2 regions of the Mesorhizobium sp. WSM3873 genome follow, and region 2 is predicted to be linked to the other one. Evidence: predicted binding sites of a transcription regulator. Region 2 holds the regulator's gene; the other holds the start of a gene.
The links. Region 2 encodes LexA, which represses DNA repair genes until DNA is damaged. Its sites were predicted from a motif close to TGTTCNNNNTGTGTTCNG; they were not measured.
Positions count from the first base shown of each region.

Region 1: A9K71_RS18790 (PA0069 family radical SAM protein) is a predicted target of LexA. The motif match lies at 4,643-4,660, and genes of this name have one in related genera.

Region 1 is NZ_LYTM01000029.1:23,128-30,760, reverse strand. It holds gene A9K71_RS18815 (F0F1 ATP synthase subunit A) at 29-790, shown strand; gene A9K71_RS18810 (F0F1 ATP synthase subunit C) at 870-1,094, shown strand; gene A9K71_RS18805 (F0F1 ATP synthase subunit B) at 1,157-1,738, shown strand; gene A9K71_RS18800 (F0F1 ATP synthase subunit B) at 1,749-2,240, shown strand; gene A9K71_RS18795 (ribonuclease HII) at 2,461-3,159, opposite strand; gene A9K71_RS18790 (PA0069 family radical SAM protein) at 3,414-4,568, opposite strand; gene A9K71_RS18785 (glycosyltransferase) at 4,717-5,220, shown strand; gene A9K71_RS18780 (hypothetical protein) at 5,416-6,390, shown strand; gene moaB (molybdenum cofactor biosynthesis protein B) at 6,405-6,953, opposite strand; gene A9K71_RS18770 (4-(cytidine 5'-diphospho)-2-C-methyl-D-erythritol kinase) at 6,953-7,633, opposite strand, start outside.
Region 2 is NZ_LYTM01000008.1:112,894-120,526, reverse strand. It holds gene trpD (anthranilate phosphoribosyltransferase) at 1-787, shown strand, start outside; gene trpC (indole-3-glycerol phosphate synthase TrpC) at 789-1,604, shown strand; gene moaC (cyclic pyranopterin monophosphate synthase MoaC) at 1,607-2,086, shown strand; gene glp (gephyrin-like molybdotransferase Glp) at 2,088-3,293, shown strand; gene lexA (transcriptional repressor LexA) at 3,410-4,144, shown strand; gene A9K71_RS07570 (ComEC/Rec2 family competence protein) at 4,138-6,591, opposite strand; gene gltX (glutamate--tRNA ligase) at 6,694-7,633, shown strand, end outside.

The DNA of each region.
Region 1 (7,633 bases), on a different contig from region 2:
CCGGTTGTGGCTTTGACGGGGATTTAAAGTGGCTGCTGCTGACCAGGTCGATCCGATCCACCAGTTCCAGATCCATCCGATCATCCCGCTTCATATCGGCGGCTACGACATTTCTTTCACCAACTCCGCTCTGTTCATGGTCGTGACGATCGCCGTCGCTTCCGCTTTCCTCTATATGAGCACCGCCAGCCGCGCCCTCATTCCGGGACGCCTGCAGTCGGTCTCGGAAATGGCCTATGAGTTCGTCGGCAACATGCTGCGCGATGCGGCGGGCAAGCAGGGCATGCAGTTCTTCCCGCTGGTGTTCTCGCTGTTCATGTTCGTGCTGGTCGCCAACCTGATCGGCCTGTTCCCTTATTTCTTCACCGTCACCAGCCACATCATCGTCACCTTCACGCTGGCGATCCTGGTCATTGGCACCGTCATCGTCTACGGCTTCGCCAAGCACGGCCTCGGCTTCCTCAAGCTGTTCGTGCCGCATGGCGTGCCTGGCTATCTGATGCCGCTGGTGGTGGCGATCGAAGTCATTTCCTTTGTCTCGCGTCCGGTCAGCCTCTCGGTTCGTCTTTTCGCCAACATGCTGGCCGGCCACATCACGCTGAAAGTGTTTTCGGGCTTCGTCGTCAGCCTCAGCGCACTGGGTGCGGTCGGCATCGCCGGCTCGGTCCTGCCGCTCGCCATGGCGGTTGCCCTGACGGCGCTGGAACTGCTGGTCGCCTTTCTGCAGGCCTACGTCTTCGCGGTGCTGACCTGCATGTATTTGAACGACGCTCTGCACCCGAGCCACTGATCGATTTTCACCGGCGCCCCGGCGCCAGCATACCCAACGTACCAACCGCAACGATTACGAAAACCACAGGAGTTTTGAAATGGACGCAACTGCAGCAGCTGCTATCGGCGCTGGTATCGCCTGCATCGGCATGGGCGGCGCCGGCATCGGCCTCGGCAACATCTTCGGCAGCTATCTCTCGGGTGCGCTCCGCAACCCGTCGGCCGCTGACGGCCAGTTCGGCCGCCTGATCTTCGGCTTCGCCGTGACCGAAGCGCTGGGCATCTTCTCGCTCCTCATCGCGCTGCTGCTGGTCTTCAGGTAAGAACCACGCGCTGACGAAAGGGGCCGCATGGTGCGGCCCCGCCGTATGGACAGGGGAATGAGATGTTCGTGACATCTGCCTTTGCGCAAGAATCCGCGCCGGCCACGGCCGAGGGCGATACGCATGCGGGCACCGCCGTGCCTGCCGAGGAGCATGGCACGTTCCCGCCGTTCAATGCCGAGACCTTCCCGTCGCAGATCCTGTGGCTCGTCATCACCTTCGGGCTCTTCTATCTGTTCCTGAAGCGGGTTGTGATGCCGCGCATCGGCGGTATCATCGATGTCCGCAACGATCGCATCACCCAGGATCTCGACCACGCCGCCAGGCTGAAGGGCGAGGCGGACGCTGCCGTTGCCGCCTATGAGCAGGAATTGGCGGAAGCCAAGGCCAACGCCAACAAGATCGGCCAGCAGGCGAGCGACGCCGCCAAGAGCGAAGCCGAAAGCACGCGCAAGAAGCTCGAGGCGGAACTCGAGAAGAAGCTCGGCGAGGCCGAGGCGAGCATCGCCTCGATCAAGGCCAAGGCGATGAAGGAAGTCGGCACGATCGCCGAGGACACCACGTCGGCCATCGTCGAGGCGCTGGTCGGCGGCAAGACCGACAAGGCCGAGATTTCGGCCGCGGTCAAATCCGCGACCCGGTGAGGAGGCCATCATGGACGCCACATCACTTGCCACGCTCTGGGCCACCATTGCCCTGATCATCTTCCTCGGCGCCGTCATCTATCTGAAGGTGCCGGGCATGCTCGCAAAGTCGCTCGATTCCCGCGCGGCCAAGATCAGCAGCGAGCTCGAGGAAGCGCGCCGCCTGCGCGAAGAGGCCCAGCAGCTGCTCGGCCAATACCAGCAGAAGCGCAAGGAAGCCGAGAAGGAGGCCGCCGACATCGTCGCCGCCGCCAAGCGCGAGGCCGAGCTCCTTGCTTCCGAGGCGCATAAGAAGACCGAGGACTACGTCGCCCGGCGCACGGCGCTTGCCGAGCAGAAGATCAGCCAGGCCGAGCGCGAAGCGATCGGCGAGGTGCGTGCCAGCGCCGTCGACATCGCCGTCGAGGCCGCCCGTGCGCTGCTTGCCGCCAAGGTCGACGCCAAGGCCGGCGCCGATTTGTTCAAGTCGGCGCTGCAGGACGTGAAGGCCAAGCTGAACTGAGCGGCTCTGCCGTTGCTGACATGAAGCCGCCTGGGCAACCCGGCGGCTTTTTTGTTTTGGGCGCGAATAATCTCCCCTCTTGAGGGGGAGATGTCGCCGAAGGCGACAGAGGGGGTCGTTGCGCGTAGAGCTCAACCCCTTGTACGACCAAAGAGGGCGTCGGTGCTTCACGCGCGACGACCCTCTCCGCCAGCCGGCCATTTCCCCCCGACGGGGAAGATTAATCTATTCCCTCGAAGCTCTCTTCCGCTTCCGCCACCTCGACGCCGCCAAACCGGAACGGTGCGAACGACGCCCTGTGCAGTCGCGCCACCGGGCCATGCGCCTCGATCGCGGTCCGGTGGCGGACCGTCGCGTAGCCCATATGCATTTCGAAGCCGTAATGCTCATGATGGCCGCCGCAGCCGCACATCATGCGGTCGCGCATCACCTTGGCGACGATCGAGGCGGCGGCGATAGATTGCGAGCGCTGGTCGCCCTTGATCAGCGCGCGTCCCTCGCAGGTGAGCCCTGGCGGCACGTCGCGGCCGTCCGCCAGCGCCAGTTTGGGCGGCAGCGACAGTCCGGCGGCGGCGCGGCGCATGGCTTCCAGGCTGGCTTTCAGAATGTTGCTGTTGTCGATGCCTTCGGCGCTGATCGAGGCCATCGAGACGCTGAGCGCCGAGCCCAGGATTTTGAGGAACAGCGCCTCGCGCTGCAGATGGGTGAGGCGCTTGGAATCGTCGAGCCCTTCGGGAATGTTGGCCGGGTTGAGCACCACGGCCGCAGCCACCACCGGACCGGCAAGCGGCCCGCGGCCCGCCTCGTCCATCCCCGCTACCGGCCACAGCCCCTCGGCCATCGCTTTCGTTTCAATCGAAAAGTCGGGCTTCTCGACCATTTCGAAGAGAAGCGGAGAATCGGAACGCGCGCGAGCCATGGTGCGGCGAGGTTCGCATCGGCTCCGATTCTCCGCAAGTCCCTCCGGGTCGGATGGGGCGTCGGACCGGGAGGGCACCGTCTCACGGCCGGGGGACTGGGCCGGACGGGATTCTTGAGCAATTCCAGCAAAAGTGCGTAGCGGGCTTTCCGTACGAAGTTACATCAAAACAGAGGGTTAGCGGATCGCAATCCGCGCGCAAAACTCTGCCTCCCGAGTTGCCTTGGCGCCGGCCTTCGCGGCCGGCATTGTCTTCACAGCAGCATCAACTGCTCGACGACGCCGGAGCCTGCGACGAATTGGTCGGTCCGAAGCTGCCGCCGCTCGGCATTGAGTCCGAGCCGCTTGGCGGCGATCTCGAAGCGCCGGCCGATCTGCCAGGCATAGGGTCCGGCGCCCTTCATGCGCTTGCCCCATTCCGAATCGTAGTCCTTGCCGTCGCGCATCGAGCGGATCAGCGACATCACATGCCGGTAGCGATCCGGATAATGGCGCAAGAGCCAGTCCTTGAAGATCGGCGCCACCTCGAGCGGCAGACGCAGCACGACATAGCCTGCCTCCCTGGCGCCGGCGGCGCGCGCCGAATCGAGGATGCGCTCCATCTCCGGATCGGTGAGGCCGGGAATGATCGGCGCCACCATCACCGAGGCGGGGACGCCGGCATCCGAAAGCTGCCTTATCGCTTCCAGCCGCTTTGTCGGCGTCGAGCCGCGCGGCTCCATGGTTCTCGCCAGCATGCGGTCGAGCGTCGTCACCGACAGCGCCACCTTGGCGAGGCCGCGTTCGGCCATGCGCGACAGGATGTCGATATCGCGCGTCACCAGTGCCGACTTGGTGACGATGCCGACCGGATGGCCGCGCGCCTCCAGCACCTCCAGGATCTCGCGCATGATGCGGTATTGCTTTTCGATCGGCTGATAGGGATCGGTGTTGGTGCCGATGGCGATGGTGCGCGGCTGGTAGCCGGGCTTCGACAATTCCCTGTCCAGCATTCGCGCCGCATCCGGCTTGGCAAAGAGCTTGGATTCGAAATCGAGCCCCGGCGACAGGCCCATGAAGGAATGCGTCGGCCTGGCAAAGCAGTAGACGCAGCCATGCTCGCAGCCGCGATAGGGATTGATCGAACGATCGAAGGAAATGTCCGGCGACTCGTTGCGCGTGATGATGGTGCGCGGCTTCTCGACCTGCACCTCCGTCTTGAACGGCGGCAGTTCCTCCAGCGAGTTCCAGCCATCGTCGAACACATGCCGGCTGACCGGCTCGAAGCGGCCGGACGGATTGATGCCCGCGGAGCGTCCGCGATTGCGGTCCGGCCGCACGCGCATGCCGCTCTGTTCTATCATTGCATTTGCCATCTCGGCTCTGCCTGCTCCGAAAGCGGCAATGTCGGCGCGCACGATCTGTTCCATTTTCGCCCTCTCCCAGGGACTGTCGGCAGGCTGTCGAATCGCTCTGTTCATGAAACTATTCCTATTTTACCAATGAGAACAAAGCAAGAACTTTCTCGTTCAGAACGCGCAACTGGCGCAGCGCCGCGCTTTCCGCTATTCGGCTAAAATGCTCAGCGTCCTCATCGAAACCAGGAACGACGAAGAAGGCCTTGCCCGCACGCTGGCCTCGCTGATCGGCGGCGCGGTCGAGGGCGTGGTGCGCGACGTCATCGTCTGCGACACCGGCTCGACCGACCAGACGCATCGCGTCGCCGAGCATGCCGGCTGCCACCTTGTCGCCGGCGGCATCGCAACGGGCATCGGCCAGGCCAAGGGCGATTGGCTGCTGCTTCTGGAACCCGGCGCCCGGCTCGCCGAAGGCTGGATCGACGACGTCGTCGCTCACGCGGCGAGGCAGACGATGCCGGCGCGTTTTTCACGCGCCCGCGGCAATCGCACGCCGTTTCTGGTCCGGGTTTTTTCGGGCAACCGGGCTCTGGAGGAGGGGCTTGTCATCAGCAAGCTCCAGGCCACGGCGCTGGCGAAAAGCGCCCGCAGCGCCGAAGCCCTGGCGCGCGGCCTCGCCACCAGAAGGCTGAATGCCGAAATCTGGGTGGCGCCGCCGAAGTGAGCGCACGCCCTCCTCCTCTCCAGAAGGCGAGAAGATAGAAGAGGTCGCCAAACTTTTGCCGGCCCATTCTATTGTGCATTGCACAAAAAACTGCGGTGAATTAGCATCTGCTTGAAGCGGGACAATCGGGATTGGGTGACGATGAAGCGGCAGACGGCTGGCGCTTCGATGGACGCCATGCATACGAGGAACCCGATGAACCTTGGTACTCCAGACAATTCAGGCGCGGCCAACCTCGAGGCGATCGCCCGCAATGGCAGCCTGTTCAGGCGCATCGCCGTGCGCATCCCAACCTATCTGAAAGATCTACGCGAAAATCCGGCTTGGCTGCCGATGTTCGTGCTGGCGCGCACCATGCCGGGGCGCCGCATGCACTGGCTAGTCGCCAGACGCGTCCGCCCGCTCGACAATGCGGGAGAGACGATGTTTGCCGGCGTCGATCGCGAGGCGGTGGTCGCGGCGCTTCGCTCCGATGGACTGTTTTCGGGGTTCACGCTGCCGTCGGCGATCCATGAGGAGATCGCCGTTTTTGCGCAGCGCACGCCCTGTTTCGGCAATTTCGACCGCCGTCTCGAATTCATGCCGGGCGACCATGCCGAGGCGGAGAAGCGTTTCGGCCGCTCGCTGCTCAGCGGGCATTATTTCGAACGCATTCTCGATTGCCCGGCGGCGCTTGCCATCCAGCGGGATCCGCTGCTCCTCGAGGTCGCGCAGCACTATCTCGGCGGCCAGGCGAAACTGATCACGACGCGCGTGTGGTGGAGCTTTCCGACCGGCAAGGCCTCGGATGCCGACAAGAATCTCGCCTCGCTCGGCAAATACCATTTCGATCTCGACGATTGGCGGATGCTGAAATTCTTCTTCTATCTGGTGCCGGTCGACGCCGGCACCGGCCCGCATGTCTATGTCCGCGGCAGCCACAGGCGCCGCGCGCTCAAGCACCAGCTCACGCTTCTGGTCGGCCACCCCGCGGAAGACGTGCTGGACGTCTACGGTCCGGAAAGCCCTGTGACGCTGACGGGCGAGGCGGGCCTCGGCTTCGTCGAGGATCCGTTCGGCTTCCATATGGGAACGGTGCCGGCGCATACGCCGCGGCTGATGATGGAAATCGGCTTCGGCGTCTCGCGGCCGTCGCGCCGCCGCTTCCACGGCGAGCCGGTCATCCGCTGAGCCGGACGGGGCCGCTACTCCGGCTTGCCGCGGCGCCTGAGGTGCTCGTCCAGCCGCGGCATGATCTCGACGAAGTTGCAGGGCATGTGCCGGTAGTCAAGCTGCGCCTTGATGATGCCGTCCCAAGCATCCTTGCACGCGCCGGGCGAGCCCGGCAGCACGAAGATAAAGGTGGCGTTGACGACGCCGCCGGTCGCCCGGCTCTGGATCGTCGATGTGCCGATCTTGTCATAGGAAATCCGGTGGAAGACTTCCGAAAAGCCGTCCATGCGCTTTTCGAAAATCGGCTCCAGCGCTTCCGGCGTTACGTCGCGGCCGGTGAAGCCGGTGCCACCCGTGGTGATAACGACGTCCACCGTTTCATCCCTCGACCAGGCGAGCACTTTTTCGCGGATCTTCTCGCGGTCGTCGGTGACGATGTCGCGAGCCACCAGTATATGGCCAGCCTCTGCGATGCGGTCGGCCAATATCTGCCCGGATTTGTCCTCGGCCAGGCTGCGCGTGTCGGAAACGGTCAGCACCGCGATGCGCACCGGGATGAAGGGGCGGCTTTCGTTGGCCATCAGTCGGTCTCCATGCTGCGCGTCGCGGCCACGAACCAACCGGGATGGCGGCGGCGGATGTCGATCGCCGCGCGCTTGGCGACATTGCCAGTCTCGAACAGGCCGAAGCAGGTAGCGCCGGAGCCCGACATGCGGGCAAAGGCGGCTCCCACTTTTTTCAGCGCCTTGAGCGCATCGCCAATCGCCGGTTGGATGGCGCGAGCGGCAGGTTCGAGATCGTTCCGCGTCGTGTCCAGCCAATTGCGTATGCCGTGAAAATCGAGCCGGCCGGGCAGCGGCGGCAATGCCGCATTGTCAGGTCCGGAAAGTGCCTTGAATACTTCGGGTGTCGAAACGGCGACGCCCGGGTTGACGAGGACCAGCGCCAGCGCCGGAAACTCCGTCAGCGGCGACACTTCATCGCCAATGCCGCGCGCAATGAGCGGCCTTGCCTTGAGGCACATCGGCAGATCGGCGCCGAGCGTCAGCCCGATCCGCGCCAGCCCCGCCTCCCCGATGTCGAGCTTCCAGAGGCGCGAAAGGCCGTTGAGCGCCGCCGCCGCGTCGCTCGAGCCGCCGCCGACGCCGGAAGCGACCGGCAGGTTCTTCTCCAGCCGGATGGCGACTGGTGGCGTCTGTTGCGCGCCGGCTTCCCGCCGCAACGCGTCGCGAGCTTTGAGTACCAGATTGTCGCCATCGAT
Region 2 (7,633 bases):
CGCCATCGACATCGTCGGCACCGGCGGCGACAATTCGCATTCGGTCAACATTTCGACCGGATCGGCATTCGTCATCGCCGCCGCGGGTGTCCCGGTGGCCAAGCACGGCAATCGCGGCCTGTCCTCGCTAACCGGCGCGGCGGATGTGCTGATGGCGCTAGGCGTCAAAGTCGACATCGCACCGGAGACGATCGGCCGCTGCATCCAGGAAGCCGGCGTCGGCTTCATGTTCGCGCCAGCGCATCATCCGGCGATGAAGCATGTCGGTCCTGTCCGGGGCGAGCTCGGCACGCGCACTATCTTCAACCTGCTCGGGCCGCTGTCGAATCCAGCCGGCGTCGGCCGGCAGATGGTTGGCGTCTTCCTGCCCGAATGGATCATGCCGGTGGCTGAGACGCTGAAGGCGCTGGGTACCGATCATGCCTGGATCGTGCACGGCGACGGTTATGACGAGATCACCACCACGGGCGAGACGCAGGTCGCAGAGCTCGCCGGCGGCGAGATCCGCACGTTTACCCTCACTCCGGAAGCGGTCGGACTGAAGCGGCATAACAAGGAAGACCTCCGCGGCGGCGAAGCGGCCTACAACGCCAGGGCATTGCGCGATATGCTGGGCGGCGCTGCCGGCGCTTATCGCGATACCGTGCTGATGAATGCCGGCGCCGGGCTGGTGGTGGCCGGCAAGGCAACGACGCTCGGCGATGGCATCGAGGCAGCAGCGCAGGCCATCGACAGCGGCCGGGCGCTGGCGGTGCTCGACAAGCTCATCGAGATTTCGAACGGTTAGAATTTTGTCCGATATCCTGCGCAAGATCGAAGCCTACAAGCGCGATGAGATCGCCGCCGCGAAGCTCAGCGCGCCGCTTGCCGAGGTCAAGGCGAAGGCCAAGGATGCGGAACCCCCGCGCAGCTTCCTTGCGGCGCTTGAGGCCAAGCGGAAGGCCGGCGGCTTCGCGCTGATTGCGGAGATCAAGAAGGCCAGCCCTTCCAGGGGCTTGATCCGCGCCGACTTCGACCCGCCGGCGCTCGCCAGGGCCTACCAGCAAGGCGGTGCTGCCTGTCTTTCGGTGCTGACCGACGCACCGTCCTTCCAGGGCGCGCCCGGCTTTCTGACCGCGGCGCGCGCCGCCGTTAGCCTGCCCGCCCTGCGCAAGGATTTCCTCTTCGACCCGTATCAGGTTCATGAAGCCCGCGCCTGGGGCGCGGACGCGATCCTCATCATCATGGCGAGCGTCGACGACGTCTTGGCCAGTGAATTGGAAGCCACGGCCTTCGATCTCGGCATGGACGCGCTGGTCGAGGTGCATGACGAACAGGAGATGGAACGCGCGCTTCGCCTCTCGTCGCGGCTGATCGGCATCAACAACCGCGATTTGAGAACCTTCGAAACCAGCCTCGACGTTTCCGAGCGGCTTGCCGCCATGGTCCCGGACGACCGGCTGCTGGTCAGCGAGAGCGGCATCTTCACCCATCAGGACTGCCGGCGGCTGGAAAAGAGCAAGATCGGCACCTTCCTCGTCGGCGAAAGCCTGATGCGGCAGGCCGACGTGGCCGCCGCGACCGCCCTTCTGCTGACGGGCAAGGCGCCGGCCGAGGCCGTTTGACGATGCCCGCGCTTACGCATCTCGGCGCCAAGGGCGAAGCCAACATGGTCGATGTCGGCGGCAAGGCCGAGACAACGCGCACGGCCATCGCCGAAGGGTATGTCACCATGCAGCCGGAAACGCTGGAGATGATCCTGGCCGGCGACGCCAAGAAAGGCGACGTGCTGGGCACGGCGCGCATCGCCGGCATCATGGCGGCCAAGAAGACGCATGAGCTCATCCCGCTTTGCCATCCCCTCCTTCTCACCAAGGTGTCCGTCGAGATCGAGCCCGACCACGCGCTTCCCGGCCTGAGGGTCAGCGCGCTTGCCAGGGTTACCGGCAAGACCGGGGTGGAAATGGAGGCGCTGACCGCGGCGTCGGTCGCCTGCCTCACCATCTACGACATGGCCAAGGCAGCGGACCGAGGCATGGCGATTTCCGGCATCAGGCTGGTCGAGAAAACCGGCGGCAAGTCGGGCGACTACAAGGTAGGTCCTTAGCATGGCTTTGCTTCCGGTCGCCGACGCGCTCCAACGCCTGTTGGACGGCGCGACCGCGCTGCCAGGCGAAAGCGTGCCGCTGGCCGACGCGTCCGGCCGGGTGCTGGCCGACCCCGTGGTGGCTCTGCGCACCCAGCCGCCCTTCAATGCGTCGGCGATGGACGGCTACGCCGTAAGGGCCGCCGACGTAGCCTCGGCGCCGGCCCGGCTCTCCGTGATCGGCATGGCCCCCGCCGGGCGTGGCTTCACCGGCTCTGTCGGCAAGGGCGAGGCCGTGCGCATCTTCACCGGCGCGCCGCTCCCCGAAGGCGCCGATACCATCGTTATCCAGGAGAATGTCCGCGATCTCGGCGGCGGCGGCATCGAAGTGACCGAGCCGACCGTGGAGGGACGAAACGTCCGTCGCCGCGGCCTCGACTTCTGCGAGGGCGACCTGCTCCTCGAAAAAGGCCGCCAGCTCGATCCGGCGGCGCTTTCGCTGGCGGCATCGGCCAACCATCCGAGTCTCAACGTGGTGCGGCAGCCGCTGCTCGCCATCATCGCCACCGGCGACGAATTGCTGCCGCCGGGCAGCGCGCTCGGCCCCGACCAGATCATCTCGTCGAATGCCTATGGCGTCATAGCTACAGCCCAGTCGGTCGGCGCGCGCGCGCTCGACCTCGGCATCGCCGCCGACCGCAAGGACGCGATCGCGGCCCTGGTCAAGAAGGCGGTCAAGGCCGGCGCCGACGTCATCGTCACGCTTGGCGGCGCCTCCGTCGGCGACCACGACTTGATCCATGACGTGCTGACCGGCGAAGGCATGCAGCTCGACTTCTGGAAGATCGCCATGCGTCCCGGCAAGCCGCTGATGTTTGGCCGGCTCGGCGACATTCGCTGCATCGGCCTGCCCGGCAATCCGGTCGCAAGCCTGGTCTGCTCGCAGCTGTTCCTGAAGCCGCTTCTGGCGCGGCTGGGCGGCCGGTCCTGCCGGCAGGAAATCCGCACGGCCCGGTTAGGCGTCGCAATGCACGCCAACGATCTCAGGCAGGACTATGTGCGCGCCGTGGTCCGCGAAGATGCGGGGGCGTTGATCGCAACACCGTTCGGCATCCAGGATTCCTCGATGTTGAGGATGCTCGCCGATGCCAATGGCCTGATCGTGCGCCAACCCTTCGCACCGGCGGCTCAAGCCGGCGAGGAATGCAGCGTTCTGATGTTACGCTGAACAAAACGTCAACACATTCACTAAACTTTAAACGGTTGCGGAACACAACTGGAACAGATAGTGTTTGTTCTGGGTTTGTTTTTCTGATTCTGGTTTCAGAACCCATGGGGGCCGCCATGCTGACGCGCAAACAACATGAACTGCTGATGTTCATCCATGAACGGCTCAAGGAAAGCGGCATTCCGCCGTCTTTCGACGAGATGAAGGAAGCGCTCGACCTTGCCTCGAAATCGGGCATCCACCGCCTGATTACGGCGCTGGAGGAGCGCGGTTTCATTCGCCGGCTTCCGAACCGGGCGCGTGCCCTTGAAGTGCTGCGCCTACCTGACTCGATCGCGCCCGGCCTCAATGCGGCGAAGAAATTCTCGCCGAGCGTCATCCAGGGCGGCCAAGGCAATCTCGGCCGCCAGATCAAACCCGCGGCGCCCGCCCGCACGCCGACGCCCAGCAATGACGACGACGCCGTTTCAGCCGTCTCCATCCCGGTGATGGGTCGCATTGCCGCCGGCGTGCCGATCGACGCCATCCAGCACCAGACGCATTCGATCACAGTGCCGCCGGACATGATCGCGGGCGGCGAGCACTACGCGCTCGAGGTCAAAGGCGACTCGATGATCGAGGCCGGCATCTTCGATGGTGATACGGTCATCATCCGCAACGCCAGCACTGCGAGCCCCGGGGAGATCGTCGTGGCGCTGGTCGACGACGAGGAGGCGACGCTGAAGCGCTTCCGCCGCAAGGGCGCCTCCATCGCGCTCGAGGCTGCCAATCCGGCCTATGAGACCCGCATCTTTGGTCCTGATCGCGTCAAGGTTCAAGGCAAGCTCGTGGGGCTCATCCGCCGCTACTGAGGGGGCTGCGGCTTGGCTTCCGGCTTCTCGGGCTTCTTGTAAGGCGCTAACCCCCTCGCCTCACGCGAGTAGCGCCGCTGTTCGTGCCAAGGGCGGTACGGTTTTTCGACGGCGTATTGAATGGATGCTCGCGCCGTCGCCGATTGCGGATCGAAGAAGACGGCGGCACTGCCGTCGCGCGCGAGCTGCCGCTTGGTGACGACGAGGATACGTGGATCGCGGCAGGGATTGTAGGCCGTGGCGTCGTTGATGACGATGAGGTCTGCAAAGTCGCAGGCAGGTCGGGAAGCTTCGCGGTTCTCGGCGAGCGCGACGATCGCGCCCGATGGATGCCGGCCAATGCAGAGATCGCCCGTGCAGTAAAAAGGCGATCCAGGCGGCAAGTCGACGGGATCGGCTATGTCCAGCGTGCCCTTGGCGAATGTCTCCGGCGGCACGATCGTTTCGGCCTTGAGCGCGCGTTTCCAGTTATCGGTGGTGAACTCGTTGGAGCGGGCACGATTGACGGCGAGTTCGCCGCCGCCGATCGGCATCGCCACCAGATGCGCGTCCTCCGAGATCAGCAGGTCCGGCGTGCGCACCTGCGGGATGATCATGACGGCCGCGACTGCCAAAGGAATTGCGGCCAGCCTCAGCCAGGTAGTCGCCATCGTGGCGATGACGAGCGCGATCGTCGCCAGCAGCACCGAATGGATCGAGATCAGGCCCACGGCATCGACCGGCGACCACTCCGAAAGCCACGCCGAGATCGCGATCATCGCCGTCAGGCCCTTGCCCATCAAATAGAGGAAGGGCCCGTCGAAGCCGAACGGCATCATGACCGCGCTGGCGACGGCGAGAAACATCACGACCGTGACGATCGGCATGATCGCGAGATTGGCCAGCAGGCTGAGCGGCGAGACGCGCTGGAAATGCCAGATGGCAAACAGCGCTGTGGCACTTCCGGCAATGATCGACGTCATTGCGGCGCCACCTGCTCCGACTGCCAGTTTATGCGACATGAACCGCAGGAACGAACGCTTTGCCGGCGGCGCTCTCACCTTGCCGGCGCGGTAGTCGGACCAGCCGGCATAGGCGCCGACAAGAGCGGCGGTTGCCGCGAACGACATCTGAAAGCTCGGGCCAACCACTTCATGCGGCGACACCAGAATGACGGCGATGGCCGAGATCGCCAAATTGCGCATCGTCAGCGCCGCCCGGTCGAAAAGCACGGCGACCAGCATGACGGCCAGCATGATGAAGCTTCGCTCGGCGGCTACCACCACGCCGGAGATGACGAGATAGGCGGCAATCGAGATAAGCGCGATTGCCGCGGCATATTTCTTCACCGGCCGGCGTGACGAAAAATCCGGGAACAGCGCAAAGGCGCCGCGCAGCAGAAGCATGACCGTGCCGGCGACCAGCGCCATGTGGAGGCCCGAAATCGAGATGATGTGATAGATGCCGGTCCGCCGCATCGCCTCGTTGATGTCCTCGGGAATGCCGGCGCGCACGCCGACGATCAGTGCAGCGGCAATCTCGCCTTCGGGTCCGCCAATGGTGCTTCTGATGTGATCGGCAATGTTTTCGCGCGCGTGCTCGATGGCTGAGGCGATGCTCGTCTGAGCGATCGGGTCGGTTGGCGGAATGAGTTTCGGGTCGCCGAGGAAAAATCCACTGCCGCCGATGCCGGAAAAATAGCTGTCGAAGGAAAAATCATAGCTTTCGGGACGGACCGGCCCGGTCGGCGGCAGGAGCCGTGCGTAACCCGTCACCAGCGATCCAGCCTTCATGCCGGCCGGGATCCTGCGTGCCGAGAGCCTGACGCGATCCGGTGCGTAGCGCAGCTTTGGATGCGCGGTCGAGACGAGATCGATGGTCAGCCTGACGCGGCCATTGGCCATTTCCTCGGCGACGGCGACGCGGCCTGTCAGCCGCGTCTGGATTTCGGAGCCGAGCATCGGTGTTGCGGCGCGCCAGGTCTCGACCTTCGCGGCGACGAAGCCCAGCGCGCAAAACAGAGCCGCCATAAAGACCAGGTGTGTCTTCAGCCAGGGACGCGAAACGGCCGCGCATAGAGCCATCAGCGCCACCGCCGCCAGCGGTCGGTAAAGATCCGGCTCGGCGCTCAAGGAATAATAGAGTATCACGCCGGCGGCCAGGAACACCGGCACCAGCAGGAAGCCGATGCCGCGGTCGAGCTCGGTGGAGGCTGCCTCGGCCACACCCCGGCGAAACGCGGAAAACGAGGCACGGCGGAACCGCCTGCGGATTAAGTCGATGGCCGCCGGCGGAGGAGCTTGTAGCGAAGCATCGCCGTCCGGCGGCAAAATCTCGGTGGCCGGACGCGGTACGGGAACCAAAACCGGTACTGCCTCGGCAGGTATGGTGTCGGCAAACAGCAGGCGCTCGCTCACGCCAGCCGTCGTCTCCTCGCCCTCCTCCGCACCCCGGCCACGTCCAGCCATCGGGTCTGCCCCTTGCGCCCCAGACCTCCTATGCTACATGAACGCCCACCGCGCGAAAGTCCGCGCAATCATGCCCGCTTCAGAGCTTCTTCCGAGAGTTCCATGTCCGACAAGGTCGTCACCCGCTTTGCCCCCTCGCCCACCGGCTATTTGCACATCGGCGGCGCGCGCACGGCGCTGTTCAACTGGCTCTACGCCAGGCACACGGCCGGCACGATGCTGCTGCGCATCGAGGACACCGACCGCGAGCGCTCCACCGAAGCGGCGACGGCCGCTATCCTGGACGGGCTGACCTGGCTCGGCCTCTCATGGGACGGCGAGGCCGTGTCGCAGTTCGAGCGCGCGCCGCGCCACCGTGAGGTGGCAGAGGAGCTCGTACGGCTGGGCAAGGCTTATTACAGCTATGAAACGCCTGCCGAGCTGGAGGCGATGCGCGAGGCGGCGCGGGCCAAAGGGCTGCCGCCGCGCTACAATGGCCAGTGGCGCGACCGCGATCCCTCCGAGGCGCCTCCCGGCGTCAAGGGCGCCATCCGCATCAAGGCGCCAACCGAAGGAGAGACCCTCGTGCACGACCGCGTGCAGGGCGAGGTGCGATTCCCGAACAAGGACCTCGACGACTTCATCATCCTGCGCTCGGACGGCAACCCGACCTACATGCATGCCGTCGTCGTCGACGATCACGATATGGGCGTCACCCACATCATCCGCGGCGACGATCACCTGACCAACGCCGCGCGCCAGACCGTAATCTACAACGCCATGGGCTGGACCGTGCCGTCGATGTCGCACATCCCGCTGATCCATGGTGCCGACGGCGCCAAGCTGTCGAAGCGCCACGGCGCGCTCGGCGTCGAGGCTTATCGCGCCATGGGCTATCTGCCGGAGGCCCTGCTCAACTATCTGGCCAGGCTCGGCTGGAGCCACGGCGACGACGAGGTGATGTCGATCAAGGATATGATCTCCTGGTTCGACATCGGCGACGTCAACAAGGGCGCCGCCCGGTTCGACTTTGCCAAGCTCGAGGCGCTGAACGGCGTCCATA